4 regions of the Stenotrophomonas sp. 1L-E-5-B-C3 genome follow, and region 1 is predicted to be linked to each of the others. Evidence: predicted binding sites of a transcription regulator. Region 1 holds the regulator's gene; each other region holds the start of a gene.

The links. The regulator FliA, encoded in region 1, starts transcription of late flagellar genes. The targets are predictions, from matches to a motif close to TAAAGTTTNNCNNNCNNNGGCCGATAA.
Region 2: a site for FliA is predicted at 5,366-5,392, ahead of AC0Z6F_RS07010 (GGDEF domain-containing protein). Genes of this name have one in related genera too.
Region 3: a site for FliA is predicted at 2,196-2,222, ahead of AC0Z6F_RS09300 (flagellin). Genes of this name have one in related genera too.
Region 4: a site for FliA is predicted at 5,367-5,393, ahead of AC0Z6F_RS15115 (GGDEF domain-containing protein). Genes of this name have one in related genera too.

What each region holds. Positions count from the first base shown of each region.
Region 1 covers NZ_JBXAWS010000026.1:12,474-20,302, reverse strand. The annotation lists gene flhF (flagellar biosynthesis GTPase FlhF) at 1-1,025, shown strand, start outside; gene AC0Z6F_RS21160 (MinD/ParA family ATP-binding protein) at 1,012-1,899, shown strand; gene AC0Z6F_RS21155 (RNA polymerase sigma factor FliA) at 1,896-2,639, shown strand; gene cheY (chemotaxis response regulator CheY) at 2,697-3,089, shown strand; gene AC0Z6F_RS21145 (protein phosphatase CheZ) at 3,089-3,694, shown strand; gene AC0Z6F_RS21140 (chemotaxis protein CheA) at 3,697-5,529, shown strand; gene AC0Z6F_RS21135 (flagellar motor protein) at 5,677-6,417, shown strand; gene motD (flagellar motor protein MotD) at 6,419-7,435, shown strand; gene AC0Z6F_RS21125 (ParA family protein) at 7,440-7,829, shown strand, end outside.
Region 2 covers NZ_JBXAWS010000004.1:120,698-128,526, reverse strand. The annotation lists gene AC0Z6F_RS07035 (sensor histidine kinase) at 1-168, opposite strand, end outside; gene AC0Z6F_RS07030 (response regulator) at 165-848, opposite strand; gene AC0Z6F_RS07025 (metallophosphoesterase) at 981-2,108, opposite strand; gene AC0Z6F_RS07020 (winged helix-turn-helix transcriptional regulator) at 2,182-2,631, opposite strand; gene AC0Z6F_RS07015 (MFS transporter) at 2,709-3,893, shown strand; gene AC0Z6F_RS07010 (GGDEF domain-containing protein) at 3,918-5,333, opposite strand; gene AC0Z6F_RS07005 (TonB-dependent siderophore receptor) at 5,622-7,829, shown strand, end outside.
Region 3 covers NZ_JBXAWS010000005.1:289,466-297,294, reverse strand. The annotation lists gene AC0Z6F_RS09305 (flagellin) at 1-811, opposite strand, end outside; gene AC0Z6F_RS09300 (flagellin) at 884-2,101, opposite strand; gene flgL (flagellar hook-associated protein FlgL) at 2,519-3,721, opposite strand; gene flgK (flagellar hook-associated protein FlgK) at 3,718-5,598, opposite strand; gene flgJ (flagellar assembly peptidoglycan hydrolase FlgJ) at 5,607-6,806, opposite strand; gene AC0Z6F_RS09280 (flagellar basal body P-ring protein FlgI) at 6,808-7,829, opposite strand, start outside.
Region 4 covers NZ_JBXAWS010000012.1:1,782-9,610, forward strand. The annotation lists gene AC0Z6F_RS15090 (DUF2628 domain-containing protein) at 1-733, opposite strand, end outside; gene AC0Z6F_RS15095 (D-hexose-6-phosphate mutarotase) at 784-1,650, opposite strand; gene AC0Z6F_RS15100 (lytic murein transglycosylase) at 1,691-2,959, opposite strand; gene egtD (L-histidine N(alpha)-methyltransferase) at 3,044-4,018, opposite strand; gene egtB (ergothioneine biosynthesis protein EgtB) at 4,015-5,286, opposite strand; gene AC0Z6F_RS15115 (GGDEF domain-containing protein) at 5,437-6,717, shown strand; gene AC0Z6F_RS15120 (YchJ family protein) at 6,721-7,113, opposite strand; gene AC0Z6F_RS15125 (sulfite exporter TauE/SafE family protein) at 7,217-7,829, shown strand, end outside.

The DNA.
Region 1 (7,829 bases):
TGGCCGACGCGCAGTCGCAGACCTTCGCCGACGAACCGTCGCTGGCGGACGCAACCATCGACACCGCCCCGGAACCGACCCTTGCACCGGCCCCGGTGCTGACCGTGGTCGCCCAGGACGATGCCGAGATCCGACAGCTGCGCCAGGAAGTGGCCGGCATGCGCCATGTGATCGAGCGCGAAATGAACCGCTTCACCGACGAGCGCCTGCGCGGCTGCCCGGTGCGCGCCACTGCGCTGGACCTGATGGACGAGTACGGCTTCGACGCCGGCCTAGCCCGCGACGTGGCCATGCAGATCCCGCTGGAGACCGAGGCCCACCGCGGCCGCGGCCTGATGCTGGGGCTGATCTCGCGCAAGCTGCCGATCGCCCCGGTCGATCCGCTGGAGGAAGGCGGCGTAATCGCCCTGGTCGGCCCGACCGGCGCCGGCAAGACCACCACCATCGCAAAGCTGGCCTCGCGTTTCGCCGAGAAGCACGCGCCGCGTGACGTGGCCCTGGTCACCACCGATACCACCCGCATCGGTGCGCGTGAGCAGCTGTACGGCTACGGCCGCCAGCTCGGCATCGCGGTGCACGAGGCCAACAGCGGCACCGACCTGGACCAGCTGCTGGAACGCTTGAAGGACTACAAGCTGGTGCTGATCGACACCGCCGGCCTGGGCCCGCGCGACCGCGCCCTGGCCGCCCAGCTGCAGTGGCTGCGTGCCGCCCGCCAGGTCCGCACCCTGCTGGTGCTGCCGGCCAACACCAGCTTCGGCGACATGGACGAGGTGGTCCGCCGCTTCGGCGCGGCCAACCTGCAGGGCCTGGTGCTGAGCAAGCTGGACGAGACCGGCCGCTTCGGCAACGCCCTGTCGGTGGCCGTGGACCACGCCCTGCCGATCACCTGGGTGACCGACGGCCAGGACGTTCCGGAGGACCTGCACCGGGCCAGTGCAGCCAATCTCGTACTTCGCCTTGAAGATTTGCGCCGCGCGGCCGATATGCCCTGCAACCCGGAGTTGAACCATGCCGTCGCGTGAGTACGCCAAGCTGACCAAGACCTTCCCGCTGTCGGCCACCCGCAGCGAGCCGCTCGGCCCTGTGCGCACCATTGCGGTCACTGGCGGCAAGGGCGGCGTGGGCAAGACGAATGTGTCCGCCAACCTGGCCGTGGCGCTGGCCGGCATGGGCAAGCGCACGCTGCTGCTGGACGCCGATCTCGGCCTGGCCAACATCGACGTGATCCTGGGGCTGAACCCCACCTTTACCCTGGCCGATCTGGTCGCCGGCCGCTGCTCGCTGGATGACGTCATCGTCGAAGGCCCGAACGGCGTGCTGGTGGTCCCGGCCGCGTCCGGCCGCCGCCACATGGCCGAGCTGGCCCCGGCCGAGCACGTCGGCCTGGTCAACGTGTTCTCCGAGCTGGAACGCGAGCTGGACATCATGGTGGTGGACACCGCCGCCGGCATCAACGATGGCGTACTGACCTTCTGCCAGGCCGCACAGGACACCGTGGTGGTGGTCTGTGACGAGCCGGCCTCGATCACCGACGCCTACGCACTGATCAAGGTGCTGTCGCGCGAACGTGGCGTGGACCGCATCCAGGTGGTGGCCAACATGGTGCGCGACCCCAACGAAGGCCGAGTGCTGTACGAGAAGCTGACCCGTGTCTGCGAGAAGTTCCTCGCCGATGTCTCGCTGAACTACCTGGGCTGCGTGCCGCAGGACGATTGGCTGCGCCTGTCGGTGCAGCGCCAGCAGCCGGTGGTGAAGGCCTATCCGTCCAGCCCGGCCGCGCTGGCCATCACCGAGATCGCGCGCCGTACCGCGCGCTGGCAGGCGCCGACCGAACCGCGTGGCGGCGTCGAGTTCTTCCTCGAACGCATCCTCAAGCAGCGTGGGGTGACGGCATGAAAGGCGCAGCCCAGTACAGGGAAGTGCAGCGCTCGGCGGCGAACGAAGTCATCGCCCAGCACTCGGACCTGGTGCGGCGCATCGCCCACCACCTGGCCGCGCGCCTGCCGGCCAGCGTCGAGGTCGATGACCTGATCCAGGCCGGCATGATGGGCCTGATCGAAGCCTCGCGCAGCTACGACGCCGACCAGGGCGCCTCGTTCGAGACCTATGCGTCGATCCGCATCCGCGGCTCGATGATCGACGAGATCCGCCGTGGCGACTGGGTGCCCCGCTCCGTCCACCGCCGCGCTCGTGATGCCGCCGCCACCATCCGCCGCCTGGAGCAGAGCAGCGGCCGCGCCGCCAGCGCCACCGAAGTTGCCGCGGCGATGGAGATGCCGCTGCCCGAGTACCTGCGGCTGATGGAAGACGCCGCACGTGGCCAGGTGCTGAGCCTGGAGTCGCGCATCGAAGACCAGGGCGAGCTGGACACCGTCACCCAGGGCGGGCCGACCCCACAGCAGGTGCTGGAACGCGGCGAGTTCGGCCGCGAGCTGGGCAAGGCCATCGGCCACCTGCCCGAGCGCGAGCAGCTGGTGCTGTCGCTCTACTACGAGCAGGAGCTGAACCTGAAGGAGATCGGCGCGGTGCTTGGCGTGAGTGAATCGCGGGTCTGCCAGATCCACGGCCAGGCGGTGCTGCGCCTGCGTGGCCGACTGAAGATTTTCGAGGCGGCGGACGCCGGCCTCGAAGAATGAACATGCCCGAGGCGGCTGCCCCCGGCCGCCCGGACTGAACAACAAAGGAACTCTGCTTTGAACAAGAACATGCGCATCCTGATCGTCGACGACTTCTCGACCATGCGTCGGATCGTCAAGAACCTGCTGGGCGATCTGGGCTTCACCAATACCGCCGAAGCCGAGGACGGGCATGCCGCGCTGTCGCTGCTGCAGAGCCAGCCGTTCGATTTCGTGGTCACCGACTGGAACATGCCGGTGATGACCGGCATCGAACTGCTCAAGGCGATCCGCGCCGATGCCAAGCTGAAGACACTGCCGGTACTGATGGTCACCGCCGAAGCCAAGCGCGAGCAGATCATCGAAGCCGCCCAGAGCGGGGTGAACGGCTACATCATCAAGCCGTTCACTGCGCAGACCCTGGAAGAGAAGCTCGGCAAGATCTTCGAACGCCTGGCGGCCAGCGCCTGATGGATACCACGGTCGACAGGAACGCCCTCGCCTTGCGCCTGCAGGAAGCCCTGGACGCATTGGAGTCCGGTGACGAAGCCGCCTGGCGGCAGCGCATCGACGGGCTGGTCGCGCTGCGCACGCAGCCGATGATGAGCGGCCTATCGCGGCTGGCCCGCGAGCTGGGACAGGCGCTGGGTGAACTGCCGACCGTGCCCGATGAAGCCGGCGAACTGGACGACGCCTGTGCGCGCCTGGACCACGTGGTGGCGATGACCGAACAGGCCACCCACCGCACCCTGGACCTGGCCGAGGAATGCCGCAGCCTGACCGAGCAGCTGCGCGCCGAAGGCCTGCAGCCGGGCCAGGACGCGCAGCTCGAGCGCATCCGCCACAACCTGACCGAGATCGCCCTGACCCAGAGCTACCAGGACCTGACCGGGCAGATCATCCGTCGCGTGGTCGGCATCGTACGCCGCGTGCACGAAGGCTTCGGCGCACTCGGCCTGCCGCCGGAACAGCATCGCTCCGACCCGGAACTGGCCGGGCCGGCACTGAAGGGACTGGACCGCCACGCGGTCTCGCAGAACGACGCCGACGACCTGTTGTCGGACCTGGGGCTGTAAGCATGAGCGCGGTATCCGACGACATCACTGCCGATTTCATCATCGAGGCGCAGGAAATCCTGGATCGCCTGGGCGAACAGCTGGTGTCGCTGGAGCAGGCACCCCAGGACGGCGAACAGCTCAATGCGGTGTTCCGCGGCTACCACACGCTGAAGGGTGGCGCCGGCTTCCTCGGCGTGACAGCCATGGTTGAACTGTGCCATGCCGCCGAAGAAGCCCTCGGCGCCGCGCGCGCCGGCCAGGCGGTGCTGCAGGCCCACCATTTCGATGCCGCCCAGCAATCGCTGGATTACCTGCAGTCGATGCTGGATGCGGTGTCCTCGGGTACCGAACCGGGCTACGCGCCCCCCGAGCTGATCGCGCAGTTCGATGTACACGGTGGCGCCACCGCCACGCCGGCGGCCGCCGCTGCGCCCACCACCGGTGGCAGTGACCTGATCACCGACGATGAGTTCGAGGCCCTGCTCGACCAGCTGCATGGCGGCAACGCCCCGACCGCAGTCGCGGCCGCGAAGAAGGCCGACGACGGCCTGATCAGCGAGGACGAATTCGAAGCCCTGCTCGACCAGCTTCACGGTGGCGCCGCACCCGGCACCAAACCGGTCGCCGCAGTGCCGGCGGCAGCAGCGACGCCCGCGCCGCGTCCGGCCGCACCCGCTCCGGCGGCCAAGCCGCCCGCCAAGCCACTGGCCGAAGCCGAGCACACCGTGCGCGTGGATACCAAGCGCCTGGATGCGATCGTCAACCTGATCGGCGAACTGGTGCTGTCACGCAATCGCTTGAAGACCCTGCGTGCGCGCCTGCGCGACGAAGAGCTGGACCGCGCCGTGTCCACGCTGGACATCGCTACCGCACGCCTGCAGTCGGCGGTGATGCGCACCCGCATGCAGCCGGTGGGCAAGGTGTTCTCGCGCTTCCCCAAGGTCGCCCGCGACGTTGCCCGCTCGCTGAAGAAGGAAGTGGACCTTGAGCTGATTGGCGCCGAGACCGAGCTCGACCGCAACCTGGTCGAAGCCCTGGCCGACCCGCTGGTACATCTGGTCCGCAACGCCATCGACCATGGCGTGGAAACGCCCGAGCTGCGTGAAGCCCAGGGCAAGCCGCGGATGGGCCACGTGCGGCTGTCGGCACAGCAGGAAGGCGACTACGTCAGCATCGAGGTGCAGGACGATGGCGCCGGCATCGATCCTGAAAAACTACGCGCGAAGGCACGCGAGAAGGGCCTGATCGACCCGGAAGCCGCGGCCCGCCTGAGCAGCGAGGAATGCCTGCATCTGGTGTTCCTGCCCGGCTTCTCGACCAAGCAGCAGGTCACGGATATCTCCGGCCGGGGTGTCGGCATGGACGTGGTGCAGTCACGCATCCGCGAACTGAGCGGCCAGATCCAGATCCAGTCGGAACTCGGCCGCGGCAGCCGCTTCCTGATCCGCGTACCGCTGACCCTGGCGATCCTGCCGACCCTGCTGGTGCAGGCCGGCGAAGACGTCTACGCCTTGCCGCTGGCACGTGTGATGGAAGTGCTGCACGCCCCGCGCACCTCGCTGGGCTGGTTCGACGGACGTGCCGTGCTCGACCGTCGCTCGCACACCCTGGCGCTGGTCGATCTTCGCCAATGGCTGGATGTGACCCCGGCCGCCTCGCCGCTGCTGACCATCGTTGTGCTGCAGGCCGGTGAAGCCCGGTTCGGCCTGGTCGTGGACCAGGTGCGAGGGCGCGAGGAAGTGGTCATCAAGCCATTGCCCAAGGCACTGCGTGGCCTGGCCGGTTATGCCGGTGCAACCTTGATCGGCGATGGTCGCATGGCCCTGATCCTGGACGTGGACGGACTGCGCTGAACCCCGCCGGGCATGGCCCGGCGCTACCGGAAGCGGCCGCCCAGGGTAGCGCCGGGCCATGCCCGGTGACCCGAAGAACTGTGACTACCGTCTGTACACGACTTCCCGGTGTCTCAAGTCCCATTCACACAAGCCGATACCGGACCCATGGATAGACTCAGCCTCATTGGACTCTTTCTCGCCCTGGCCTCGCTGGTCGGCGGCAGCATCCTCAAGGGCGCCGGCCTGGCGTCGCTGTGGTCGCCTGCCGCGTTCGTGATCGTCATCGTCGGTACCGTCGCCGCGATCCTGCTGCACACCTCGCCGGCGGTGTTCAAGCACGCCTTCAAGATCGTGCGCTGGGTCGTGCGTCCGCCGCACAGCGACCGCCGCGAACTGATCCAGCAGATCGTCGAATGGAGCAACATCGCACGCCGCCAGGGCCTGCTGGGCCTGGAAGCACAGGTGGAAGCACAGCAGGACCCATTCCTGCGCAAGGGCCTGCAGCTGCTGGTGGACGGCGTCGAGCCCGAATCAATCCGGCACATGCTGGAAATCGAACTGGGCAGCCAGGAGCATCAGGACCAGGCCGGCGCCAAGGTCTTCGAGGCGATGGGCATCTACGCGCCCACGCTGGGCATCATCGGTGCCGTGCTCGGCCTGATCGCGGTGATGAAGAACCTCGCCGACCCAAGCAAGCTCGGCCATGGCATCGCCGCCGCGTTCACCGCCACCATCTACGGCATCGCCTCGGCCAACCTGCTGTTCCTGCCGATCGCCGCCAAGCTCAAGAGTGTGATCTCGCACAATACCCGCGACCGCGAAATGGTCATCGAAGGCCTGATCTCCATCGCCCAGGGCGAGAATCCGCGCAACATCGAAACCAACCTCTCCGGCTTCCTGCACTGACATGGCCCGCCGCAAGCACCACGAAGAGCACGCCAACCATGAAGCATGGGCGATCCCCTATGCCGACCTGATGACGCTGCTGCTCGCCTTCTTCGTGGTCATGTACGCGATCTCCTCGGTCAACGAGGGCAAGTACCGGATCATGGCCGACGCGCTCACCGATGCCTTCGGTGGCGCACCGCGCACCATCAATCCGGTGCAGGTCGGCAACAAGCAGGTGCAGGGCGGCGGCTGGGATAGCCCGTCGGTGATCAAGTCCGGCACCAAGGTCGGCCCGTCCGCACCGGCGCCCTCGCACGACCCGACCCTGCTGCCGTCGATGGCCTCGCAGATGCGCATGCCGGTGTCGGTGCACAACCAGGAACAGATCGCGCGCGCCGAGCGCCAGCTCAGCAGCATCGCCGACCGCCTGACCGCCGCGCTGGCACCGCTGATCGACCGCGGCATGATCAGCGTGCGCCGCACCGAGCTGTGGATCGAAGTGGAGATCAACAGCGACATCCTGTTCCCGACCGGCTCGGCCGCGCTGGACGTGCACGCGCGGCAGACCCTGGCCAGCCTGGCCGAGGTGCTGCGCGACGTGCCCAACAGCGTGCGCGTGGAAGGCCACACCGACAACGTGCCAATCGCCACCGCCACCTTCCCGTCGAACTGGGAACTGTCGGCCGGACGCGCAGCCAGCGTGGTGCATCTGTTCGCCGACCAGGGCGTGCAGCCCTCGCGGCTGGCGATGGTCGGCTACGGCCAATTCCGCCCGCGCGAAGAGAACGACAGCGCGCAGGGCCGCAACCGCAACCGGCGGGTGATGGTCATCATCCTGGCCGATACCACCCACGCGGTCGATCCGCTGGGCCAGCGCCTGAACGCCGCAACCGGTGCTGCCAACAGCACCGGCACCGAACAAGCCGCCGCAACTCCGGCTACCGCCCCCACCTCCCCCATCGCACCGGTGAAGTTGCCGCCGGTGCCGGCTGGCAGCCGTGTCGGCGCCGCCGTTCCCCCGGCAATGAAGGAGTAAACCGATGCGCATCTGGGCAGTCGCCAACCAGAAGGGCGGAGTCGGCAAGACCACCACCACCCTCGCCCTCGGCCGTGGCCTGGCTGCAATGGGCCACCGCGTGCTGCTGATCGACCTCGATCCGCATGCCTCGCTCAGCCGCGCCTTCGGCGTACCGGTGGATCCACCGCCGGCCGGCGTGCTGGAACTGTTCGGTGCGCCGCCGGCCGACCTGTCCAGCTTGTGCCACGCCAGCAGCATCCATGGCCTGGACTACGTCTGTGCGCAGTCGGCGCTGGCCACGCTGGAGCGCCGCAGCGCCAACCAGCCCGGCCTCGGCCTGGCCCTGCAGAACGCGCTTGCCCGCCATCAGGGACAGCACGACTACATCCTGCTGGACTGCGCACCGACCCTC
Region 2 (7,829 bases), on a different contig from region 1:
CTGGGCGAACGAATGCGTGTCGTCGATCAGATTGCGGTCGTGGATGCGATTGGAGTAGTCCAGCGCAACGTAATAGGCAAGGACTGTGTTGAAGATCAACAGGCCCAGCATCGGCAGCGCCAGGAAGGCGAGCAGGCGCCGGCGCAGGCTGGGCGGGCCACTGATCACGGCGTGCTGTCGTCCTGGGCGTCTTCCAGCATGTAGCCCAGCCCGCGTACGGTGCGGATGCCGATGCCGCCGGGTTGCAGCTTGCGGCGCAGGCGATGCAGGGCGATGTCCAGGCCGTTGTCGGTCAGGTCCTGGCCCCAGTCGCACAGTGCTTCGACCAGCTGTGCGCGCGAGACGATGCGTTCGGCACGCACCGCCAGTGCGGAAAGCAGGCCGAATTCGCGTGCGGTCAGCTCCAGCGACTGCTCGTCGATCCACACCCGGTGCCCGGCCAGGTCCAGGCGCAGGCGACCGATGCGCAGATCCGGGTTGCCGTTGCTGGTGACCCGGCGCAGCTGTGCGCGTACGCGCGCTTCGAATTCGTCCAGTGCGAACGGCTTGACCAGGTAGTCATCGGCGCCGAGGTCGAGCACCCGCACGCGTTCGGCCAGGCCGTCACGGGCGGTCACCACCAGCACTGCCAGGCCATCACCGCGCTGGCGCAGGCGCTGCAGCACGTCACGGCCGTCCAGCTGCGGCAGGCCCAGGTCCAGCACCAGCAGGGCGTACTGGGTCGAGCCCAGTGCGGCATCGGCGTGCGCGCCGTTGTCGACGTGGTCGACCACATGGCCCTGCCGGCGCAGCGAGGCGCACAGGCCGGAGGCGATGTCCGGGTCGTCTTCAGCAATCAGAACGCGCATGCGCGTGGGCTCCAGTAGCAGTCAGGCCGGCCGGATGATCGCGGTGGGCCTCTCGGCTGCCGAGGGTAGCCGCAAACCGGGTGAAGGGGGAGCGCGCTGGCGCTTGCAGGCGCCGCCGCGCTGTCCTTCCATTCAGTCCTGCAGGCCGGGCTCGCCCTGCGCCAGCGGCACCCGCGAGCCATCCAGCAGGCCCCGGCTGAGCGTGCCGTTCTCGATGAACAGCAGTTCGCCGTTTTCACCGTTCTTGATGCTGCTGTCGATGGCGATCACGCGGTCGCCATGGAAACTGCTGACGTGCGGCATGGAGGTGTGGCCGACCACGATGCGCTTGAGCTGCAGGCGATCCAGCACCGCCTGTACGCCCTGCGTATCGAGGCGGCCATCGAAGTAGCCGCGGTACCAGATCGGGCTGGTCTTGCCGTCATACAGCGGCGCGGTGGCCGGGTCGGCCTTCACTTCGGCCTTGGGCAGGCCCAGCGACGCCTGGTAGGCCGCATTGGTGCGCGCCGGCTCCAGCGCCAGCTCCACCGCCTCGGGCGAGATGCCGCCATGCAGGAACAGCGTGTCGCCGATCTTCAGCAGTACCGGGCGGGTGCGAAGCCACTGCCCGATCACCGAATCGGCACCGTACAACTGCGGGTAGCTGCGGCCGAGCAGCTGCGCGCTGCGCAGGTACTTCGGATTGACGTAGCGGAGGTCGTCGTACAGCACCATGGTCTCGTGATTGCCAAGCACGAAGTGCACCGCACCACCGGCGGCGGCCGCCTGCTGCTGCAGGCTGTACAACAGCCAGAACGCTTCGGTCACCTGCGGGCCACGGTCGAACACATCACCGGCGATGACCAGCGTGTCCTTGCCCAGCGCCCAACGGTCCTGCGCATCGATGACCTGGTTGGCGCGCAGCAGGCGCACCAGCAGCCCGTACTGGCCATGGATGTCGGACAGCGCAACGATGCGCGGCACGGCCGGCAGTACGGAGATCGAAGGCGCGTTCGGTGCTGCCACATGCACGGTGTGCCCGTAGCCGCAGCGCGTTGCGATATCGGTGCCGGTCGCGGTGGCAGGAAGCGTGCGCGACTCGACCTTGTCGTCGCAGATCCACTTGGCCTGCAGTTGCTCGCCCTGGCGGAACACATAGGGGCCATCGGCGTCCACATGGGCGGCGGGGGCCGCGACCTCGCGTGCGTGCGTGGTTTCTGCGGCGCAGGCCAGCACCGGCAGCAGCAGGGCGGTCAACAGGGAAGGGCGATAGCGCGACATCGGCAGCATCCGGCAGCGGAAAGGCCTGATCCTAACCGGCGTAGCCGGGCGACGGTGTGCGCGAACGGGCGGGTCAGCTGCTGCCGCTCTCATCCTTGAGCTTGCGCACACGGGTGGCAGAGGCTGCCAGCGGTTCGCCATCGCGACCGCGTGGCTGCATGTAGGGCAGCGGTCGCCGTGTGCTCGACTCGATCAGCTGGGAGTGCGGTTCACCGGCCTCGAAGCGATGGCGTTCACCCCACTGGCGCAGCGCGACCAGCAGCGGGAACAGTTCCAGGCCAGCGGCGGTGAGTACGTACTCCTGGTAGGCCGAGCCATCGGAAGCGGGCTTCAGCCGCAGGATGCCTGCTTCGACCAGCCGGCGCAGGCGGTCGCTGAGGATGTTGCGGGCCGCACCGAGACTGCGCTGGAAATCGCCAAAGCGGGTGACGCCATCGAAGGCATCACGGATGACCAGCAGCGCCCAGCGGTCACCGAGCAGATCGGCGCTGCGGGCGACGGGGCAGGGACTGTCGGCGTGCATGGTGGACCTCTCTGATGTGGTTGCAGTTTAAAACCAATGGCAGTAGCCTGCATCAAGTTTCAAATTGCAACTACATCATGAGTGCAGCACCCCTCCCACGCCCCCTGCTGGTCCTGCTCGCGGTTGCCGCAGGTGCCAGCGTTGCCAACGTCTATTACGCACAGCCATTGCTGGAACGCCTGGCACAGGCCTTTGCGCTGGACCCCGCGCTGGCCGGGGCGGTACTGGCAGCGACCCAGGCGGGCAGCGTGCTGGCCTTGCTGGGCCTGCTGCCATTGGCCGACAGGGGCGATCGCCGGCGACTGCTGCGCCTGCAGCTGCTGGCGCTGGTGGTCGCATTGCTGTGGTTGGCGGCCGCGCGAACGGCCATGTGGCTGTTGTCGGGCATGCTGCTGGCCGGCCTGCTGGGCACCGCGTTGACCCAGGGATTGATCGCCTACACCGCATCGCTGGCAGCGGCTGAGCAGCGCGGGCGCGTGGTTGGCCTGGTGCAGGGCGGTGTGTTCATTGGCCTGCTGCTGGCGCGTGTAGTGTCCGGCGTGGTGGCGGCCGCCGTTGGCTGGCGCGCGGTCTATCTGCTGTCGGCAGCGCTGATGGCCGCATTGGCGCTGCTGCTGTGGCGGCGTCTGCCGGCGGTGCCGGTACCGGTGGTGCCACCGGGCTGGCGTGCCTTGATGGGGTCGATGCTGGGCATGCTGCGCGATGACCGGACGCTGCGTGAGCGCGGTCCGTTGGCGCTGTTGTTGTTTGCCGGCCTCAATGTGTTCTGGGCGGCAGCGCCGCTGCCGTTGTCGGCGCCACCGCTGCACTGGTCGACCGCCGCCATCGGTGCGCTGGGCCTGGCTGGCGTGATCGGTGCGCTGCTGGCAGCGCGGGTAGGGCACTGGATGGACCGTGGATTCGCGCATCCGGTCAGCCTCGGCGCGCTGCTGCTGATGCTGGTCGCGTGGTGGCCGCTGCTGGGGTTGCCGCATTCGGTGGGCATGTTGTTGCTGGGCGTGGTCGTGCTCGATCTGGGTGGGCAGGCGCTGCATGTATCGAACCAGGCCCTGCTGCTGCGCGCGCCGGGCGAACAGCATGGACGCATGGTGGCGCTGTACATGCTGTTCTATGCGCTGGGCAGCGGTGCCGGCGCAGCGGCGGGCACATGGATGCAGGCGCGCCATGGCTGGCCTGCGGTATGCCTGCTGGGCGCCGGCATCGCATTGCTGGCGCTGCTGTGGTGGGCGGCGTGGCGGGTACCGCGCCGTGCCGCAACGTAGCGACGCGCGCGCCCGGGGTTGCCGCTACCGCTGCAATGCACGCCGCCCGGGCGCTTCCTGCAGTGCATCGCTGGCCACCACCACGCGGTTGCGGCCGCTGCGCTTGGCCTCGTACATCGCCGCGTCGGCACGGGCCATCAGCCGCTCGTAGTCCGGATGACCGTCATGGCCGGCGACACCGATGCTGGCGGTCAGGCTCAATACCTGGCCGTTGGCCAGCGGCACCGGCGATTTTGCGATCTGCCGGCGCAGGCTTTCAGCAATCACTGCCGCCTGTGATTCGCTGGCGGCGACCAGCACCACCACGAATTCCTCGCCACCGTAGCGGAACAGATAATCGCTGCCACGGGTGAGCTGGCCGAGCACCCCGGCCACGTGCTGCAGGGCGCGGTCACCCGCATCGTGGCCGTGGCCATCGTTGATCGCCTTGAAATGATCCAGGTCGAGCAGCAGCAGCGAGAACGGTGTGCGGTTGCGTGTGGCCAGCTCGATCTCCCGGCGCAGCACGGTAGGCAGGAAGCGACGGTTGAGCAGGTTGGTCAGCGCGTCGCTGCCGGCATCCAGTTCGCCGATGCGCTCGAACAGCAGTGTCATCAAGGTACGGATCGCGGCCAGGTCCTCGCGGATGGCCGGCAGCACCGCCAGTCGCTGCGCCGGAGCATCGCCGCTCGCGCGCTGCAGGTGGCCATCAATGCGGGCCATCAACTGGCCCACCTGCTGCGTTTCGCTGCTTTCGCCGAAGCTGGGGATGCCCTTGTGAGTGAACCACAGGCCGAACTCCGAGGTAGCCAGGCTGGCGTTGTCGCTGGCCTGCACGTGACCGGCCAATGCGTAGAGCAGGGCGTTTTCCCAGTCCAGCAGCAGTGCGCGCTGGCGCTCGCGTTCGGTACCGACGTTCTGTACCAGCGAGAACAGCCGGTAGGCGGCGTCGGCACGGGTGGAGCGCTCGCGCGCATGGGTGTAGGCCAGGGTCATGCCTTCCATGGCGATATCCATGATCGCGCTGAGGCAGTCGATGGCGGCGAATGCGGTGTCGCTGTCCGGTGCATCGTCACGCAGGCGCACGAACAGTTCGTGCTTGAGCACGCGCGCGCCACGGGTGACCAGGTCGACCGGAATGCCGACGCGGGCGTGCACGTCGCCGATGATCCGTTGCGAGGCCACTGTGTTGGCGATGCCGCTGGCATCGGTGGTCAGCAGCTGCGCCAGCCAGCGCTGCATGGCCGGCTGCAGGCGCTGCTTGACCTGGTCGTGGGACAGGAAACGGCGCGCACGGGTGTCCTGCAGCAGCACTTCGTAAAAGCGCTGGGCCAGCGCGGGTGGGGCATCGGTGGCAGCGGCCTTGAGCAGCGCGGTGGCGGCAGGGCCGGCCTGCAGCAGACACTGCTGCCAGGCCTCGGCCAGCGGCTGGCTGGCATCGTCCAATTGGGGTGGTTCCACGTCGATCTCTGACTGCGTACGGCAAACCACGGGTATCGGCCGCGGCGGCATACGGTTGATGGCGGGTTAGCCAGCCAGTTTACGCGCGGTGCAGGGTTGCACGGTGCGCAAAGCACATCGGCGCCGCTGCGGCAATGAGTGAACGCATTTGAGAATCAATCGCATTGATGGGAGAATGCGCGCACGGAACGGGCTGCAGGTGCCTGCTGCAGGACTGCTCCGCCTCCCCTCGTCGTTGCCTCAAGCCCTTTGCCAGAGGCCCCGTAGCCCTGCCAGAAGGTCCAGATCATGTCCCGAGCCGTTGTCATTTCGCCGCGCCCGCTGGCGCTTGCCGTTGCCGCCCTGCTGGCCGGCAGCGCCCTGACCGCCCACGCTGAAGCCGACGCCACCGATATCGACACGGTGCATGTCACCGCCTCGCAGATCGCACGCCAGGCGCTGGGCACCTCGACCATCACCGCCGAGGACATCGCCAGGCGCCCCCCGGCCAACGACATCGCAGAGCTGCTGCGGACCATGCCCGGCGTCAACCTGACCGGCAACAGTGCGTCGGGCCAGTATGGCAACAACCGCCAGATCGACCTGCGTGGCATGGGCCCGGAAAACACCCTGATCCTGGTCGATGGCAAGCGCATCGGTGCACGCGATGCGGTGCGCATGGGCCGTAGTGGCGAGCGCAATACGCGTGGTGACACCAACTGGGTGCCGGCGGAAATGATCGAGCGCATCGAAGTGCTGCGCGGACCGGCAGCGGCGCGCTATGGCTCCGGTGCTTCCGGCGGCGTGGTCAACATCATCACCAAGCGCCCGACCGGCGATCTGACCGGTGCGGTCGATCTGTATGGCCTGGTGCCCGAGCACAGCGCCGAAGGTGGCAGCGAGCGCGTCGGCGTGCAGTTGAGTGGGCCGATGACCGACACCTTGTCGTTCCGCCTGTACGGCAATCTCAACAAGACCGACGCCGATTCGCTGGCGCTCAACCGTGACTTCGCGACGAATCCGAACGCGGTGCCGCCGGCCGGTCGCGAGGGCGTCAAGAACCGCGATGTCAACGCGCTGCTGCGCTGGGACGTGACCGCCAACCAGGTGGTTGAATTCGAAGCAGGCACCAGTCGCCAGGGCAACATCTATGCTGGCGACCGCGCGGTCAGCACCACCGGTACCTCGACACCGATCGATCTGGGGGCGTTGGCCGAGCAGCGGGCCGAGACCAACCGCATGTACCGCACCACCGGCGCGATCACCCATCGCGGCCGCTGGGGTGACGTGACCTCGCGGGTAACGGCTGCAGTGGAGGCGGTGAACAACTCGCGCATCAACGAAGGCCTGGCCGGTGGTCCGGAAGGCAGCTTCAACGGCACCGACTGGTCGACCTCGCGCCTGCGCAACTACCAGCTGGATGGCGAAGTGAGCTTCCCGACCACCCTGGGCGGTGCCGAGAACATCTGGACGCTGGGCTTTGAATACCTCGACAGCCGCCTGACCGACCCGTATTCGATGAGCCAGTCCAGCAGCAGTGGCGGCGGCTTCCCGGGGCTGTCGGCCGACCGTGCGCGCGGCAAGGCCGATGCGCAGACCACCGCCGTATTCGTGGAAGACAACATCTACTTGGGCGAGCGTTGGATCATCACTCCGGGCCTGCGCTTCGACCACCACAGCCAGTTCGGCAACAACACCAGCCCCAGCCTCAATGCGCAGTTCCGCATCAACAGCGACTGGGTGGTGAAGGGCGGTATCGCCCGTGCATTCAAGGCGCCGAACCTGTACCAGTCGAATCCGGACTATCTGTACTACACCCGTGGCAATGGCTGCCCGAACGCACTGCCGAGCCTGGGTGCCGGCTGCTACATGCGGGGCAATGCGGACCTGAAGGCGGAAACCAGCCTGAACAAGGAACTGGGCGTCGAGTGGGCACCGCAGAGCGGCTGGCAGGCGTCCTTGACGTACTTCCACAACGACTACAAGGACAAGATCCAAGCCGGCTACAACCAGATCGGGCTGACTGCCGACACCAAGGGCCGCATCTTCCGCTGGGAGAATGCACCCAAGGCGATCGTGCAGGGGCTTGAAGGCAACCTAGTGATTCCGCTGCTGGGCGAGCAGGGCAACCGCCTGAAGTGGAGCAACAACTTCACCTACATGGTGGAGAACGAGAACAAGAGCACCGGCCAGCCGCTGTCGGTGATTCCGAAGTACACCGTCAACACGATGCTGGACTGGCAGGCCACCGACAAGTTGTCGCTGCTGCTGACCGGCACCTTCTACGGCAAGCAGAAGCCGGCCACCACCAACATCAACAATGATCCGCGCTGCACCGGCACCTGCGATCCGTCGATCGCGCTGCAGGACCGTGGTGCGTACAACATCTGGGGCGTGAGCGCGCGCTACAAGGTGACCGAGACGGTCAGCTTCGGTTTCGGCGTCAACAACCTGGCCGACAAGCGCCTGTTCCGCGAGGCCAACAGCAGCGATGCCGGCGCGGCCACCTACAACGAG
Region 3 (7,829 bases), on a different contig from region 1:
TGTAAGCGCCGTCCTTGTCGACGCTGTCCTTGACCGAGGTCAGATCAACGCCGGTACCTGCCGAATTGACTTCGGCGTAGACGCCGGTTTCACCGATCTTGGCATTGATGTGAGCAGACAGTGCCTTGGCGGCCGCCTTCTGGGTGTCCGCGGCCACGCCGGTGCTGGCAACCTTCAGGTCATCGAACTTCACCGCATTGCCCTTGCTGTCGGTGATGGTGATGCCGGTGATGTTCGCGGCGTCGGCCGGAGCAGCCGGAATCGTGACGGCGAGCTTGCCGCTGGAGAACTGCGCACCACCCAGGGCATTGGTCTTGGCATCGATGGTCTTGTCGATGGCAATTGCCTGGCCAGCGTTGGCACCGACCTGGAACAGCTGGCTGGAGAACGAGCCGTCCAGCAGCTTGGTGCCGTTGAAGTCCGACTGCTTGGCGACGCGGTCGATTTCCGAAACCAGCTGGGTCACTTCGGCCTGCAGTGCCTTGCGGTCACTGGCCGAGTTGGTGGCGTTGGAGGCCTGCACCGACAGCTCGCGGACGCGCTGCAGGTTGTTGCCGATTTCGGTCAGCGAACCTTCGGCGACCTGGGCCAGCGAGATGCCGTCGTTGGCATTGCGGATGGCGACGTCGGTACCACGGATCTGGGTGCCGAAGCGCTCGGAGATCGCCAGGCCAGCGGCGTCATCCTTGGCGCTGTTGATGCGCGAACCGGAGGACAGGCGCTGGATGGTGGTGGCCAGCGAGCTGCCGCTGGTGCTCAGGTTACGCTGAGCATTCAACGACATCGTATTGGTGTTGATGACTTGTGCCATGAGGAGAGGTCCTTGAGCGGTTGCACGTGAGTTGGGTTAGACGCCCCCGACGTGCCCCGGGGGCGGCTCATGTCAGCGCTGCAACAGGCTGAGCACGTTCTGCGGTACCTGGTTGGCCTGGGCCAGCATGGCCGTACCGGCCTGCTGCAGGATCTGGGTGCGGGTCAGTTCGGCGGTTTCCTTGGCGAAGTCGGTATCGCGGATGCGGCTGCGCGAGGCCGACAGGTTCTCCGAGGAGGTCTGCAGGTTGGCCACCACCGAGGTGAAGCGGTTCTGGATCGCACCGAGGTCGGCGCGGACGCTGTTGACCGACTCCAGGGCCTTGTCGACGATCGACAGCGCCTTCTGCGCGCCTTCGGCGGTGGTGACGTTCAGGTCCTTGACGAAGCTGGCCGAGGTGCCGGTGAGCGTGCCGCCATTGGTGCTGGTCTCGGTCAGGCCGAGGCCGGCGATGGTCGCGGCGGTGGCGCCGGTCGGCGGGGTCGCGGCGCTGACGCCGAGGGTGAAGGTCTGGCCGTCCTTGACCGAAGCCAGGCTGATCACGCCGGCATTGACCGAGGCCATGACGCCGGTTTCGCCCAGCTTGTTGTTGATCGCAGCGGAGGTGGCCGAGGTGATCGACTCGCCCGCCTTCACGGTGAAGTCGTTGACGGTGATCGTGGTGGCGGTGCCGCCCGGCGGGGTTACCGAGATCTGCAGGCCGGAGTAGGTGGTGTCGGCGGTGGCCTTGTCGGTCGCCAGCGCGGTGCCGGTGTAGCCGTTGGCGAAGGAGGCGGCGCCCAGCGAATCGGCCTTGGCGTTGACCACGCTGTTGATGGCGATGGCCTGGCCGGCGTTGGCACCCACCTGGAACAGTTGGCTGGTGAAGGAGCCGTCCAGCAGCTTGGTGCCGTTGAAGTCGGCCTGCTTGGCGACGCGGTCCACTTCCGAGACCAGCTGGGTCACTTCGGCCTGCAGGGCCTTGCGGTCGCTGGCCGAGTTGGTGGCGTTGGAGGACTGCACGGCCAGTTCGCGGATGCGCTGCAGGTTGTTGCCGACTTCGCTCAGCGAGCCTTCGGCGACCTGGGCCAGCGAGATGCCGTCGTTGGCGTTGCGGATGGCTACGTCCAGACCACGGATCTGGGTGGTGAAGCGCTCGCTGATGGCCAGGCCGGCCGCGTCGTCCTTCGCGCTGTTGATGCGCAGGCCGGACGAGAGGCGCTGGATGGTGGTAGCGAGCGAGCTGCCGCTGGTGCTCAGGTTGCGCTGAGCGTTGAGCGACATCGTATTGGTGTTGATTACCTGTGCCATGGGGTCGTCTCCTCTTATATGGAACCCGTTGGTGAATGAAACGAAGCGCCGCCTGTTTTTTTGTGTGGCTGTGTGCTTCGCTGTTGCCAAATGAATAACGGCGCTTTGTCAACAACCTTTAGCCGTGAATTCCGTTGAGGCCGGATTTCGTTGCCGGAGGCCGTTTTTCCGGGCTTTTCGAGCCCCGGAGGAGGCGGTTGGGCATGCCCAGCCAGCGCTGATGAAGGTATCGGCGGGGCAGCGGCGGGCTTGATGGGTAATCACGGAAAATCCGCCGGGCATGGCCGGGCGCTACCAGAGCCAGCCATTCGGTAGCGCCGGGCCATGCCCGGCGAGCGCAGCGGGCGATGGCCGCAGAAACGAAAAAGGCCGCGATGCAGGGCATCGCGGCCTTTCAGGGGTGACGCAGGAGATGCGTCAGCGGATCTTGTTGAACAACGACATCGACTGCATCTGCGAGAAGATCGTCTGCGCAGCCTGCAGTGCCGTGCTCTGCAACTGGTACTGGCTCAGCGCATCGGCATAATCCAGGTCGCGCATCTGCGACAGCGTGGTCTTCAGGGTTACGCCGTTGGCTTCACGCATGTCGGCGGCATTGTCCAGCGCCTTCAGCTGTGCGCCGCCGGCTGCACGTGAGTCGATCATCCGTTCCGACGCGCGTGCCACGTCGCGCAGCGCATTCTGCAGCTCGTTCTGCTGTGCGCTCATCTTCGCCGTGGTGCCGGTATCGGCATCCAGCGCGGCGATCAGTTTGTCCATGGTGTTGAAGATGTCGCGGCTGGTCGCAGGCTTCACATTGAAGCTGTCGCCCGCAGCGGGGGCACCGGTGATCTGCAGGCGCACCCCGTTTACTTCGAGATTGTCACCGGCCTTGTAGGTGCCGGTACCGGTCACGTTGCCGGCGCCATCGAGCACTTCGTACTGGTTGGCTGCGGTGAAGCGGACGCTGAAACTCTGGCCGTTCCAGCTGTCGCTGCCGTCGCGGGTGATGTTGGTCAGCACGCCATTGCCGGTATTGCCCGCCGCGGCACCGCCGTCGACGAAGCCATCACCGGTTGGGATGCGCATGAAGATCTCGCTGCCGGGCAGGGAATCACGCACATAGGTATCCGGGCCGACTTCGACCTGGCGCTGGGTCTGGTCACCACGGTAGACCACCTTGCCATTGATCTTGGCGAACGGCGGGTCACCGTCGTTGGTGCCGCCGAACACGTAGCGGCCGGTGCCGTCGTCGGCGTTGGCCAGCGACAGCAGGCCGTCGCGGATCTGGTTCAGTTCGGTGATCAGCGTCTTTTTGTCGGCCGCGCTCAAGGCGGGGTTGCTGGCCTGGATGGTCAGGTCGTTGACCCGACCCATCAGATCGTTGACCTGTGCCAGGGTGTTTTCCTGCACGCCCAGGCGGTTCTGCACGTTGCCGGCATTGAGCTTCATCCGGTCCAGTGCGGCCAGGCTGCGGTCCAGGCCAACGGCAGCACCGGCGCCGACCGGATCGTCCTTGGCGCTGACGATCTTGCTGCCGGTGGCGATCTGCTGCTCCAGGTGGCTGAGCTTGGCCTGCTTGGCCATCATCAGCGACACGGACTGGTTGAACATCATGCTGGTGGAGATGCGGCTGCTCATCGGCGGACGGCTCCCAGGATTGTCTGGAACATGCTGTCGGCGGTGGAGATCAGCTGCGAGGCGGCCTGGTAGGCCTGCTGCAGGCGCAACATGTCGGCCGCTTCTTCATCCAGATTGACGCCGGATACCTCGTCGCGGGCCTCCTGCGCCTTGTCATTGATCACCAGCTGGGCATCCAGCGAGTACTCGGCCGAACGGGCCGCGGCACCGACCTGGGTGGTCAGGCCACCCAGCGCGCCGTTCAGCGTCACCGTGCCGGCGTTGAACGCCTTGGCGCTCTCCACCTTGGCCAGCTTGGAGGCATTGCTGTTGTCGGAGGAGCCGGCCGGGGTCGGGGTGATGTTGAAGGTGTCGCCGACCTTGGGCGCACCGTCCAGTACGAAGCTCCAGCCGTTGGCGCTGATGGTCTGGCCAGGGGTGTAGGTCTGTGGCGGGCCGCCATCGATGGTGTAGGTGGTGGCCGAGGTGAACACGATCGCCGCCGGATTGCGCAGGTTGGCGTTGTTCGAATCGGTGACGGTGACGCCGCTCAGCTTGCCGGTGCCGGTGTTGGCGGTGGCTGCGGCGCCCTTGACTGCCGCAGCGGCAGCAATGCGCGACGGATCGGTGATCGCGATCTCCATGCTGCCGGCCACGCCGGCGGTCGGCTGCAGCAGGAAGCGGTCATTGGCAGCCGGAGTGCCGCCGACAACCATTTTGACGCCGTTGATCACCAGCGGATCCGCGGCCGTGCCGGTGCCGGTCAGCGGAACATTGGCGCCGGTGTCGGCACGGCTGGCCTTCCAGTTGCTGCCATCGAACTGCAGCACCACGTTCTGCGCGTCCAGCTTGCCCAGGTCGCCATAGGTGGCGGTGAGGCTGGCGGTGCCGGTGTTGGCATTGTTGGCGGTGACGCGCGGATTGCCGATGTTGAAGAAGTCGCCGCCCAGCTTGCCGTACAGGTCCACGCCCTGGTGGTGGGCCTGGTTGAAGCTCTCGGCCAGGCCCACGGCCAGCTTGCCCAGTTCGGCCTGGGCCGGGGTCAGCACGGTGTCGCGGAACTCCAGCAGGCCGCCGATCTGGCCACCGACCGCCTTCGGGTCGAGCCGGATCGTATTGCCCTGGGTTTCAAGCGCCAGCTGCAGGCGTTCCGGCTGGTACGGGTCGGCCACGGTAGTGACCTTGGTCGCCGTGGTGCCCACCACCAGCGCGTTGCCGCCGGCGGTGTAGACATTCATGATGCCGCCGTCCTGGATCACCGCCGTGCCGCCGGTGTAACCAATCAGCTGGGTGATCAGCTGGTCGCGGCGGTCGAGCAGGTCGGGGGCGGCGTTGGCGATGTTGGTGCCGATGGCACCATTGATCTGTGCGATCTCCTGCGCCAGGCGATTGACCTCGGTGGCACCGGCCAGCAGGCCGTTGTTGACCTCGCCGTTGAGATTGTTCAGGTGCGTGTTGAGCTGCACGAAACGGTTCGCCAGGGCCTTGCCGCCATCAAGCATGTTCTGGCGGTCGGCGGTGCCGGCGGCATTGGAGGACAGGCCGCTGACCGAGTCGAAGAAGTTCGACCACACACCGGAGACGTTGGTGGCCGGATCGGAGAACAGCGCATTGACCCGGTCGGCCATGCCCGAGAGCTGCTTCAGGCGCGCCAGTTCGCCGCTGCTGTCGAGCAGGCGCGAGATCGCCAGCTGGTCGGCCGTGCGGCGGATGTCGGTGATGCGGGTACCGTTGCCGACCGTGCCGTAACCGTAGTTCTGCGGATCGGCGGTGGCGAAGTTGACCTTCTGCCGGCTGTAGCCAGGCGTGTTGAGGTTGGCCACGTTGTGGCTGGTGGTCGCCAACGCACGCTGGAAGGCGAGCAGGGCACCGGTACCGGTGGAAAGTACGCTGGACATGGGGTTCCTCAACGACGAGTGATACCCAGCGCCGCGGTTGCGGTGCTGGCGAAGGTCTGGCCAAGGCGGCTGCCTGCATCGGCCACGGCGCTTACGGCGCGCTCGATGGTCGGGCCGCCGGCAATCGCGGCGATCTTGGCCGCGTAACGCGGATCGGTGGCATAGCCGGCGCGCTGCAGGCCACGGGCGAAGCCCTGCACGTCAGTACCGGCCTGCAGGGCCTGCTGGTAGCGCGGGCTGGTCTTCAACAGGCGCACGTAGTCGGCGAAGCTTTCGGCCGGCGAGCTGTAGGCGCGGAAGCTGGCGGTCTCGTTGCGGCGCACGCCATCGACATATTCGTGGGTGCCGGCCACGGCGCGCTGGCCGTTCCAGCCGTTGGCCTTGATGCCGAACAGGTTGTGCGAGGTGCTGCCGTCGGCGTGCTTGATGTGGCGCTTGCCCCAGCCGGTTTCCAGTGCGGCCTGGGCCACCAGGGCGCGGGCATCCACGCCCAGTTCCTTGGCCGCGCTCTGCGCGTGCTGCCAGATGCTGGCGACGAAGCCTTCCGGGGTGTGCTCGCCTAGCTGAGCCACGGCGGTACGGGTGGCCATCGCGTCAGCCGGGTTGATCGCCGTACCGCGATTGCTCGCCGTTGCGGACCACTGGTCGCTGCTGGCCGCCCAGTCATCGCCCTGCAGGCTGCCGATGTACGGATCGTCGGTGCCCAGCGAGCGGTGCATGCTGCTGCTTTCACGGCCAGCGATCAGGTCCAGCGCCTGTTCCATCGGCGCAACCGCGGCCTGGGCGCCATGTTGGGCACCGGCAGCCATCTGCAGCAGCAGGCGCACGGCCTGGCCGCCGTCTTCCAGTGGCAGTGACGGTGCTGGCTTGGCCGGCGCGTTGAGCTGGTAGGCGCGGCTGGCCTTGGCCGGGTCCACGCGGGTATCCAGTGGCGGACCTTCGGCGGCCTGCCCGGACAGCTGGCGGCTGATCATGCCCGACAGGCCCAGGCCCTTGCCGCGGGTCATCGCCTCGGCAATCTTCTGGTCGTACATGTCGCGGAACATCTTGTTTTCGCCGGGGAACAGCGAATCGCCAAAACTGGCGTCACGCATGCTCTTGACCAGCATCTGCGCGAACTGGCCTTCCAGCTGGCGCGCGACCTTGTCGATCTTGGCCGGATCGTTCTGTTGCGCCGGGTGCAGATCGAATGCGGGAGTGATGCGCATATCAGATCACCTCGAGCTCGGCACTCAGTGCGCCGGCCTGCTTCAGGGCTTCCAGGATCGCGATGAGATCGCCTGGTGCTGCGCCGACCGCGTTCACCGCGTGCACGATCTCGTCCAGGGTGGTGCCGCCGCTGAACTTGAACATGCGGCTGCCGTCGTTGGTGGCGGTGATGGTCGACTGCGGGCTGGCCACGGTGCGGCCGCCGGACAGCGCATTGGGCTGGCTGACGTTGGTGTTCTCCTGGATCGTCACCGTCAGCGAACCGTGCGAGATCGCCGCCGGGCCGACCTTCACCTGCTGGCCGATGACCACGGTGCCGGTACGCGAATTGACCACCACCTTGGCCGGGGCGCTGCCCGGCGTCAGTTCCAGGTTCTCGATGCGGGCCAGCAGGCCGATGCGCGCGCCCGGGTCAGTAGGTGCGGTGACCGCGACGGTCACGCCATCGACTGCGCGTGCCGCGCCTTCGCCGAACGCATTGTTGAGCGCGGCGACCATGCGCGACACCGTAGTGAAATCGTTATTGTGCAGGTTCAGGGTGATGTCGCCGCCATTGGCCAGCGGATCGGGCAGAGCGCGCTCAACGGTGGCGCCGTTGGGAATGCGGCCGACGCTCGGTACGTTCACCGAGACGCGGGAGCCGTCCTTGCCTTGTGCGCCGAAGCCACCGACGATCAGGTTGCCCTGGGCGATGGCGTAGATCTGGCCGTCGGCGCCGCGCAACGGCGCCATCAGCAGCGAACCGCCACGCAGCGACACCGCGTTGCCGATCGAGGACACGGTGATGTCGATCGGCTGGCCCGGCTTGGCGAACGGCGGCAGTTCGGCATGGATCGCCACGGCGGCCACGTTCTTCAGCTGCGGGTTGACGTTGGCCGGCACGTTGACACCCAGCTCGCCCAGCAGGTTCTTCAGGCTCTGCACGGTGAAGGGCGCCTGGCTGGTGCGGTCGCCGCTGCCATCCAGGCCGACCACCAGGCCGTAGCCGACCAGCGCATTGCCGCGCACGCCGCCGACCTGGG
Region 4 (7,829 bases), on a different contig from region 1:
CGATGACGATGGCGATCAGTGTGGCTACCACGCTGGTGCCGCCGCGTGCAGTCAGCTCGCTGCGCAGCCGTGTGTCATCACCGCCGGTCACGGTACGGGCCTGGGCGATCAGGCGCTGGCAGTGTGCCAGGTACCAGCTGTTGCCAAAGATGCCGGTGGTGATGCTGAGCGCGAAGGTGATGACCAGCGACAGGCCATCCGGCACATCCAGCAAGGTCTCGACCACGCTGATCAGCAGCAGCAGGCCAGCCCACATCGCCGCCAGGCGGTACATCTTGCGGTACATCATCCACACCAGGCCGAGCAGGAAGGCCGGCCAGTGCCAGGTGCCAGTGCCCGTGGCGATGCCTTGATCCAGCCGCCAGCGCTGGCGATAGATCGGGAAGTTGCCTCCCACCACGCTGGCGTACAGCGCCAATTCGCCCTCCAGCCCAGCCGCCGCTGCCGTATCCGGTGCAGTGGCCGGCGCACGATACGGATCGGAGGGATCGCCGACGCTCGGCGCGATGCCCTCAACGACAGGGGCCGCGTCGATATCCGGGGCCGGAACCACTTCGATGGGCGTTGAAACCTGATCCAGCTCGGCCAATGGACGCCACGACGGCATCCCTTCGCACCACAGCAGCGTGCGTGCCGTTACCGTCCCGTCCTGCTGCAGCTTGCGAAGACCGGCCAGGTCGACCGGCCCACTGCTCTGCCTGCCATTGGCATACCACCACTGTGCTTCCTGCATGTTCTCCATCCTTCCTGCGTACATCATCAAACTGGAACTGCTGCCACCACCTATAGCGGGGCACTGGCCAGGGTCTGTGCCAACCGGTGGCGCTCCCCCGGTGCGAGGGTGATCTGCTCGGGGCCGGCATTGGCCACCTCCAGGCAGACATAATCGTGCCAGCCGTCGCCAACGTCCGCCATCTTCGCCGCCGCGTCCGCACCCGGGTTCCATGCCACCAGGGTCTGGCTGCCTTCGCTGCGGATCTCGATCCGCCGCTGCAGTACGGGATCACGCAGCACGTAATGGCCGCCGGCACCGGTATAGATGCGATCGCAGCGGCCGGGATCACGCGGATCACGCAATGACCACGGTCCCTGCTGCAGGCGCGCCTGCGCGTAATCCTCGTACTTGTCGAGATACTGCAGTCCATCGAGGCCATCGACCTCGACGCGACCGGCATCGCCAACGCGGAAATAGCTGTGCAGGGCCTGGGTGAAGGTCACCGGCGAAGCCCCGATGTTTTCGCTGGTCAACTGCTGATGCAGCTGGTGGCCGATGCGCACCTGCATCTGCAGGCGCAGGCCGAGGTCGACGCACGGAGGTGGCGCCAGTTGCAGCTTCACCTCACCGTCATCGCCCTGGAGGGCCTGCAGCAGCTCCCAGCGCGCGGTACGCACCAACCCGTGTGCGGGAACATCAGCGTCCTGGCCCTGGCGGCCGAACCACGGCCAGCACACCGGCACCCCGCCACGGATCGGCGTGGGCAGTTCGGCGCGCGTGGGCGACAGCCACAACAGGTCGTGCTGCCCTTCCGGAATGAACGACAGCAGCTGACCACCAAACACGCTGATGACCGCCGTGGCATTGGCGGTTCGCACCTCCCAGGCCTCCAGCCCGTGATACAGGCCGGTGCTGATGTCCGGATTCGACTGCATGCGATGACGCTCCTTGAAGACCGCGGCGATGATGTCGTGGTCAGCGTGCCGTCGGCAAGGCCTTCTGCCCAGCGGGTGCGATGGCGGCCGCCTCTTCCTGCAGCGCGCGCAGGATGCGTTGGCCGGCACGCCCATCGGCATTGGCCCAGCCGAGGCGCTGCTGCTCGGACTGGATCGCGCGACGCGTGGCGGTACCGATCATGCCATCGGCGCTGCCGATATCGTGGCCGCGGGCCAGCAGCAGGGTCTGCAGCTGGCGGCGCTCATCGCGGCCGATGCCGGGGTCGTCGGTCGGCCAGGCGGTGACCAATCCGGCGCCGCCGCGCAGCTGGTCGGCCAGGGTGGCGATCGCCAGCGCATAGCTTTCAGCGGCGTTGTAGCTGTAGATCGCATCATAGTTGCGGAACACCAGCAGCGCCGGACCCTTGATCCCTGCCGGCAGCAGCAGCGCGGCGCGCGCGTCGGCCGGGAGGTTGGCCGGTGCCAGCGCGCTGCCATCCAGCGCGGTCACGCCCTGTGCGCGCCAGTCGGCCAGCGCGCGGCGTTGGGTACGGCCGGCCAGGCCGGCATTGAAGCCGGCCGGGATACGGACCTCCATGCCCCATGGCTCGCCACTGCGCCAGCCGGCACGCTTGAGGTAGTTGGCGGTGGACGCCAGTGCATCGGGAATGCTGCCGACCAGATCGCGGCGGCCATCGCCATCACCGTCCACGGCAATGCGTGCATAGGTGCTGGGCATGAACTGGGTATGGCCGAACGCGCCCGCCCAGGAACCAGTCAGCCCCTGCGCCTGCAGGTCACCCCGGTCGATCAGTTTGAGCAGGGCCAGCAGTTCGCCACGGAAGAAGGCCTGGCGACGGCCGGCGCAGGACAGCGTGGCCAGGGACTGCAGCAGCGGGCGCTTGCCGAACACGCGGCCATAGTCGCTCTCCACGCCCCAGACCGCGACGATGGTGGTCGGATCGACGCCGTACTGTGCGGACACGCGATCGAGCAGGTCACGATGCTGCTGCAGCATCGCGCGACCATCATCGACCCGCTGACGATCGACCAGCGCGGCCAGGTAATCCCAGATCGGCGTGGTGAATTCCGGCTGCGCATCGAGCAGGCCAAGCACGCTGGGGTCCGGGGTGAGGCCGGCGGTGATTTCGTTGAAGCGTTCGGCACTGATGCCCTGGCTGGCGGCCGTGGCCTGCAGGCCCACCAGGCAACGGCTGAAGGCCGGATCGACGCTGGCATCCGGTGCTGCAGGCAGCGCGGGGGGTGAGGCGAGAGCGGCCGCCAGGCCGAGGGTGGTCAGAATGGGCATGGCGTCCTCCGTGTTGCCGTTGCACGGCCATCTTAGGGGTAGCGGTGCTGCAGAACCTGAAGGGGTACCGGCTGGCCGGCCACCCTAGATGGCACGCAGCAGGCGCAGGCCGTAGGCGGGACTGTCGGCATTCCAGCGCTGCGTGGCCTGCAGGCCCGCCTGCTGCAGCAGCGCCTCGAAGCTGTCGTCGGTGTACTTGTGGCTGTACTCCACACGGATCGGTTCGTCGGCGGCGAAGTGGAAGGTGCGGCCGTCCAGATGCACATCCTGCGCCCAGCGGCTGACCAGATCGGTTTCGATGCGCAACCGCGCGGTGCTGTAGCAGGCACGGTGGTGGAAGCCGTCGAGGTCGAAGTCGCTGCCGATCTCGCGATTGAGCCGGGCCAGCAGGTTGAGAGTGAACGCGGCGGTGACGCCCTGCGCGTCGTTGTAGGCCGCTTCGATCAGAGCCGGGTCCTTGTGCAGATCGATGCCGACCAGGGCCAGGCCGTCGCGGCCCATCGTCTGGCGCATCGCCCGCAGCAGTGCGACCGCGTCTTCGCCTTCAAAGTTGCCCAGCGTGGAACCGGGGAAGAACAGCAGCCGTCGCGCGGGTTCGCGCTCGGGCATGGGAACGGCGACGGGGCGGGTGAAGTCGGCACAGACCGGCAGCATCTCCACCTCCGGCAACGCCGGCGCCAGATGATCGATGCTGGACAGCAGCGCGGCCCGCGAGATTTCAATCGGCGTATAGGCCACCGGGTCGTGAAGTGCGGCCAGCAGCAGCGCGGTCTTGCGTCCGCTGCCGCTGCCCAGCTCCACCACATGCAGGCGTGGGCCGACGGTTCGGGCGACGTCCGGCAGCACACGCTTCAGCAGGGCCAGCTCGGTGCGCGTGGGGTAATACTCGGGGGTCTGCGTGATCTGCTCGAACAGGCGCGAGCCACGCGCATCGTAGAAGTACTTGGACGGCAGCTGGCGCGGCGTACGTGAGAGTCCGGCCACTACGTCGGAGAGGATCTGCTGCCGCCCGGGGGTGAGATCGGTCAATGCCTGCAGCGCGTCATGCACGGTGCTCATGTGAGGTCCCTGGCCAGGCGCAGCCCGGAGAACTGCCAGCGCGCCGGCGGCATGAAGAAGTTTCGGTAGCTGGCGCGCACATGTCCGCGCGGCGTGGCGCAGCTGCCGCCGCGCAGCACCCACTGCCCGCACATGAACTTGCCGTTGTACTCACCCAGGTTGCCGGCGAACGGGCGGAAACCGGGATAAGCGCCGTAGGCCGATTGGGTCCATTCCCAGACATCGCCGAACAGCTGGCGCAGTCCACTGCCCTGCCCCGCCAACGGGTGCAGGTGGTCATCCTCGGCGAAGTGGCCGCTGACCGGTTGCGACGTCGCAGCCGCTTCCCATTCGAACTCGCTGGGCAGGCGTGCACCGGCCCAGCGGGCGCAGGCGTCAGCCTCGTAGTAGCTGAGATGGCAGACCGGCGCGTGCGGATCCAGCGCACGCCAACCGCCGAGGGTGTACTCGCGCTGCAGGTCGTCATCCCAGTACAGCGGGTGCTGCCAGCCCTCGGCTTCGCGCAGCGCCCAGCCTTCGCTGAGCCACCAGCGCGGCTCCCGGTAACCACCGGCCTCGATGAAGGCGTGGTACTCGGCATTGCTGACGGGACGCTCGGCCAGTGCGTGCGCGGGGAGCACCACGCGGTGCGCTGGCGATTCGTTGTCATAGGCGAACGCGGCCTGCTGCGGCCATGCCGCGGCGCCGACGGTGACGATGCGCTCGGGTGATTCGATCCAGCCCTGAGCGCTGGCGTTGCCTGCGACGGGTTGCAGGTCTTCGCGATATGGCGGCTGCAGCGGATTGCACCAGAACGCATGCTTGATGTCGGTGAGCAGCAGTTCCTGGTGCTGCTGCTCGTGCTGCAGGCCCAGCTGCAGATGCTGCAGTGCCTGTTCATCGAGATCGCCCGCCGCCAACCGCGATTGCACCTGCGCATCGACCTGCTTGCGGTAGTCGCGCACCTGCTGCAGCGAGGGCCGCGACAGCAACCCGCGCTGTGGCCGCGCATGCGCCGGGCCGATGCTCTTGTAGTAGCTGTTGAACAGGTAGTCCCAGGCCGGGTCATGCGCTGGCGCGGTGCCGAAACCCGCCAGCACGAAGCGTTCGAAGAACCAGGTGGTGTGGGCCAGGTGCCATTTGCTCGGGCTGGCGTCAGCCATGCTCTGCAGCATGGCGTCCTCGGCACTGAGCGGCGCGGCCAGCTGCAGGCTGCGCGTCCGTACATGGGCGAACTGGCGGGCGAGATCGTGCTGCGGGGCAGCGACGGCGGCGGGTACGCTGTCCATGTGGGCAGCATCGGCGCTGGACGGTGAGTGCGACGTCATGGTTCGGCGTCACTTCGTTCACATGGATGAGCCTGCCGCATTCAAGAAGCCGCCACGAACGCCGCTAACGGCAATGCTGCGGCCGCGTCGTCACCGCGCTGGAATTCCTGCTTGCCCCTGCATCCGCTCCGCCAGCCTGCGCATTACCTGTTCGTGCTGCCCGCCATGCTGGTTGCCGTGGTGCTGTGCACCGCATTGGATACCGCAGACGTGGCCAGCCCGGCGCAGCGCATCCTGCCCTGGCTGCTGGCCTGCCTCGGCGCGGGGCTGGCCCTGCTCTACCACCAGATACGTTCGCTCTGCCTGCTGCTGGTGGTGGCGGTCATGTTCGCGCTGCTGCACCAGGATGTCGGCGGCTTCCTGCGCAGCGGCCATGTCGGCGCGCTGACACCGCTGCGCTTCCATGCCATCTCGGCGTGGCTGCCATTGCTGTTCACCGGCCTGTCGTTGTGGCCGGAGCGCGGGCGCCGACGCCAGGACCTGCTGCTGCGCGGCGTGGTATGCAGCGTGGCGCTGCTGATCTTCCTGCTGCTGGCCACGCAGCAGCCGCGCGGCATGCACGATCTGCTGTCGAACCGTCACTGGGCGTGGATCCCGGCCGACTGGAACGCGCTGGCGCAGCTACCGGCGCTGCTGTTCCTGCTGGCGACCGCCGCGCTGGGCTGGCAGGCCTGGCGGCACCCGCGCCCGTTGCACACGGCAATGCTGCTGGCGCTGCTGTGCCTGTGGTGGATGCTGCCACGGGTGTTCCTGCAGCCGGTGCTGCTGCCGGCGCTGAGCTGCGCCGCCCTGCTGCTGGTGCTGGGTGCGATGCTGCAGGAGTCCTTCCACATGGCCTTCCGCGATGAGCTGACCGGCCTGCCGGGGCGCCGCGCGTTCAACGAGACCCTGCAGCGGGCACGCGGCACCTACAGCATCGCGATGGTGGACGTGGACCACTTCAAGTCATTCAACGATACCCATGGCCACGACACCGGCGATGACGTGCTGCGACTGGTGGCCTCGCGGCTTGCGAAGGTCGGCGACGGTGGTCGGGCATTCCGCTATGGCGGCGAGGAATTCGCGGTGGTGTTCCTGGACCGTCCGGCGGCGGCCTGCGTCGATGCGGTCGAAGCCCTGCGGCAGAGTATCGAGGACACCCGCATGCAGCTGCGCGACCGCAGCACCCGCAGCCGCGACGACGAGGCCGGTCGACAGCAACGCGGACGCGGTGGCAGCGGCCAGGTCGTGCAGGTGACGGTGAGCATCGGCCTGGCCGACAGTCGTGTGGACCAGCGGCCGACGGCGGTGGTCAAGGCCGCCGACCAGGCGCTGTACGCGGCCAAGGACGGGGGCCGCAACCAGGTGCATGCGCAGGCCGGCCAGCGCGTGCTGGCCATGCGTGGCGGCTGAGGCTCAGACCGCGTCGAGGTAGTACCAGCGGCCTTCGATGCGCTGGAAGCGGCTGTGTTCGGTCATCTTCACCGCGCTGCCGCCGCCGATGCGGTAGCGCGCGGTGAAGCGGACGTCGGCGCTGTCGGCACCGGTAATGGTGTGCTCGTGCACGGTCAGGCCCAGCCAATGCGTGCGCTGGCCCGGCGCATCGTCCAGCGTCAGCTCGGCCGGACGCGTGTCCGGGTGCCAGGTCTGGCGCAGGTAGTCGGCCAAACCGCGCACGTAGGCGCTGTAACGCGAACGCATCAGGCGCTCGGCATCAGGCGCCGCGTCGCCAGCATGGAAACGGCCGCAGCAGGCGGCGTAGTCGGCGGGCAGGCCGCAGGGACAGGGATCGGCGGGTTTTCGGCTCATGCCGGCATTGTCGCCGGGTTGCACGGATTGATCCACGCGCGGCACGGGTCAGCTGATGCAGGACAGGCGTATGCTGTCGCGCCCCCCACCTTGATTGATCGCCGTGCTGGAACTGGTTCCCCCTGAGTTGTGGTGGCTGGTGGTGATCGCCTTCATCGCCGGCCTTGTGGATGCCGCCGTCGGTGGCGGTGGCCTGGTGCAGCTGCCCGGCCTGTTCACGGTGCTGCCGCAGCAGACGCCGGCGATGCTGTTCGGTACCAACAAGTTCAGCTCGATGTTCGGCACGGGTGCAGCGGCCTGGCGCTATGCACGCAATGTGCGCTTCCCGTGGAAGCCGGTGCTGTTCGCGGCTGGCACGGCCTTCATCTTCTCCTTCGCCGGGGCCACCGCGGTGAGCCTGCTGCCCAAGGATGCGGTGCGCCCGCTGGTACTGGTGCTGCTGATCGCGATGCTGGCTTACACGCTATGGAAGAAGGATTTCGGTGCACTGCACCGGCCGCAGGAGATCGGCCGCCGCGAGCTGGCCATCGCACTGGCCATTGGTGCGGCGATCGGCTTCTACGATGGCTTCTTCGGGCCAGGTACGGGCAGCTTCCTGATCTTCCTGTTCGTGCGCTTCTTCGGCCTGGATTTCCTGCGCGCATCGGCCGCGTCAAAGGTGGTGAACCTGGCGACCAATGTGGCGGCGATCTCGTTCTTCGTGCCGACCGGCAACA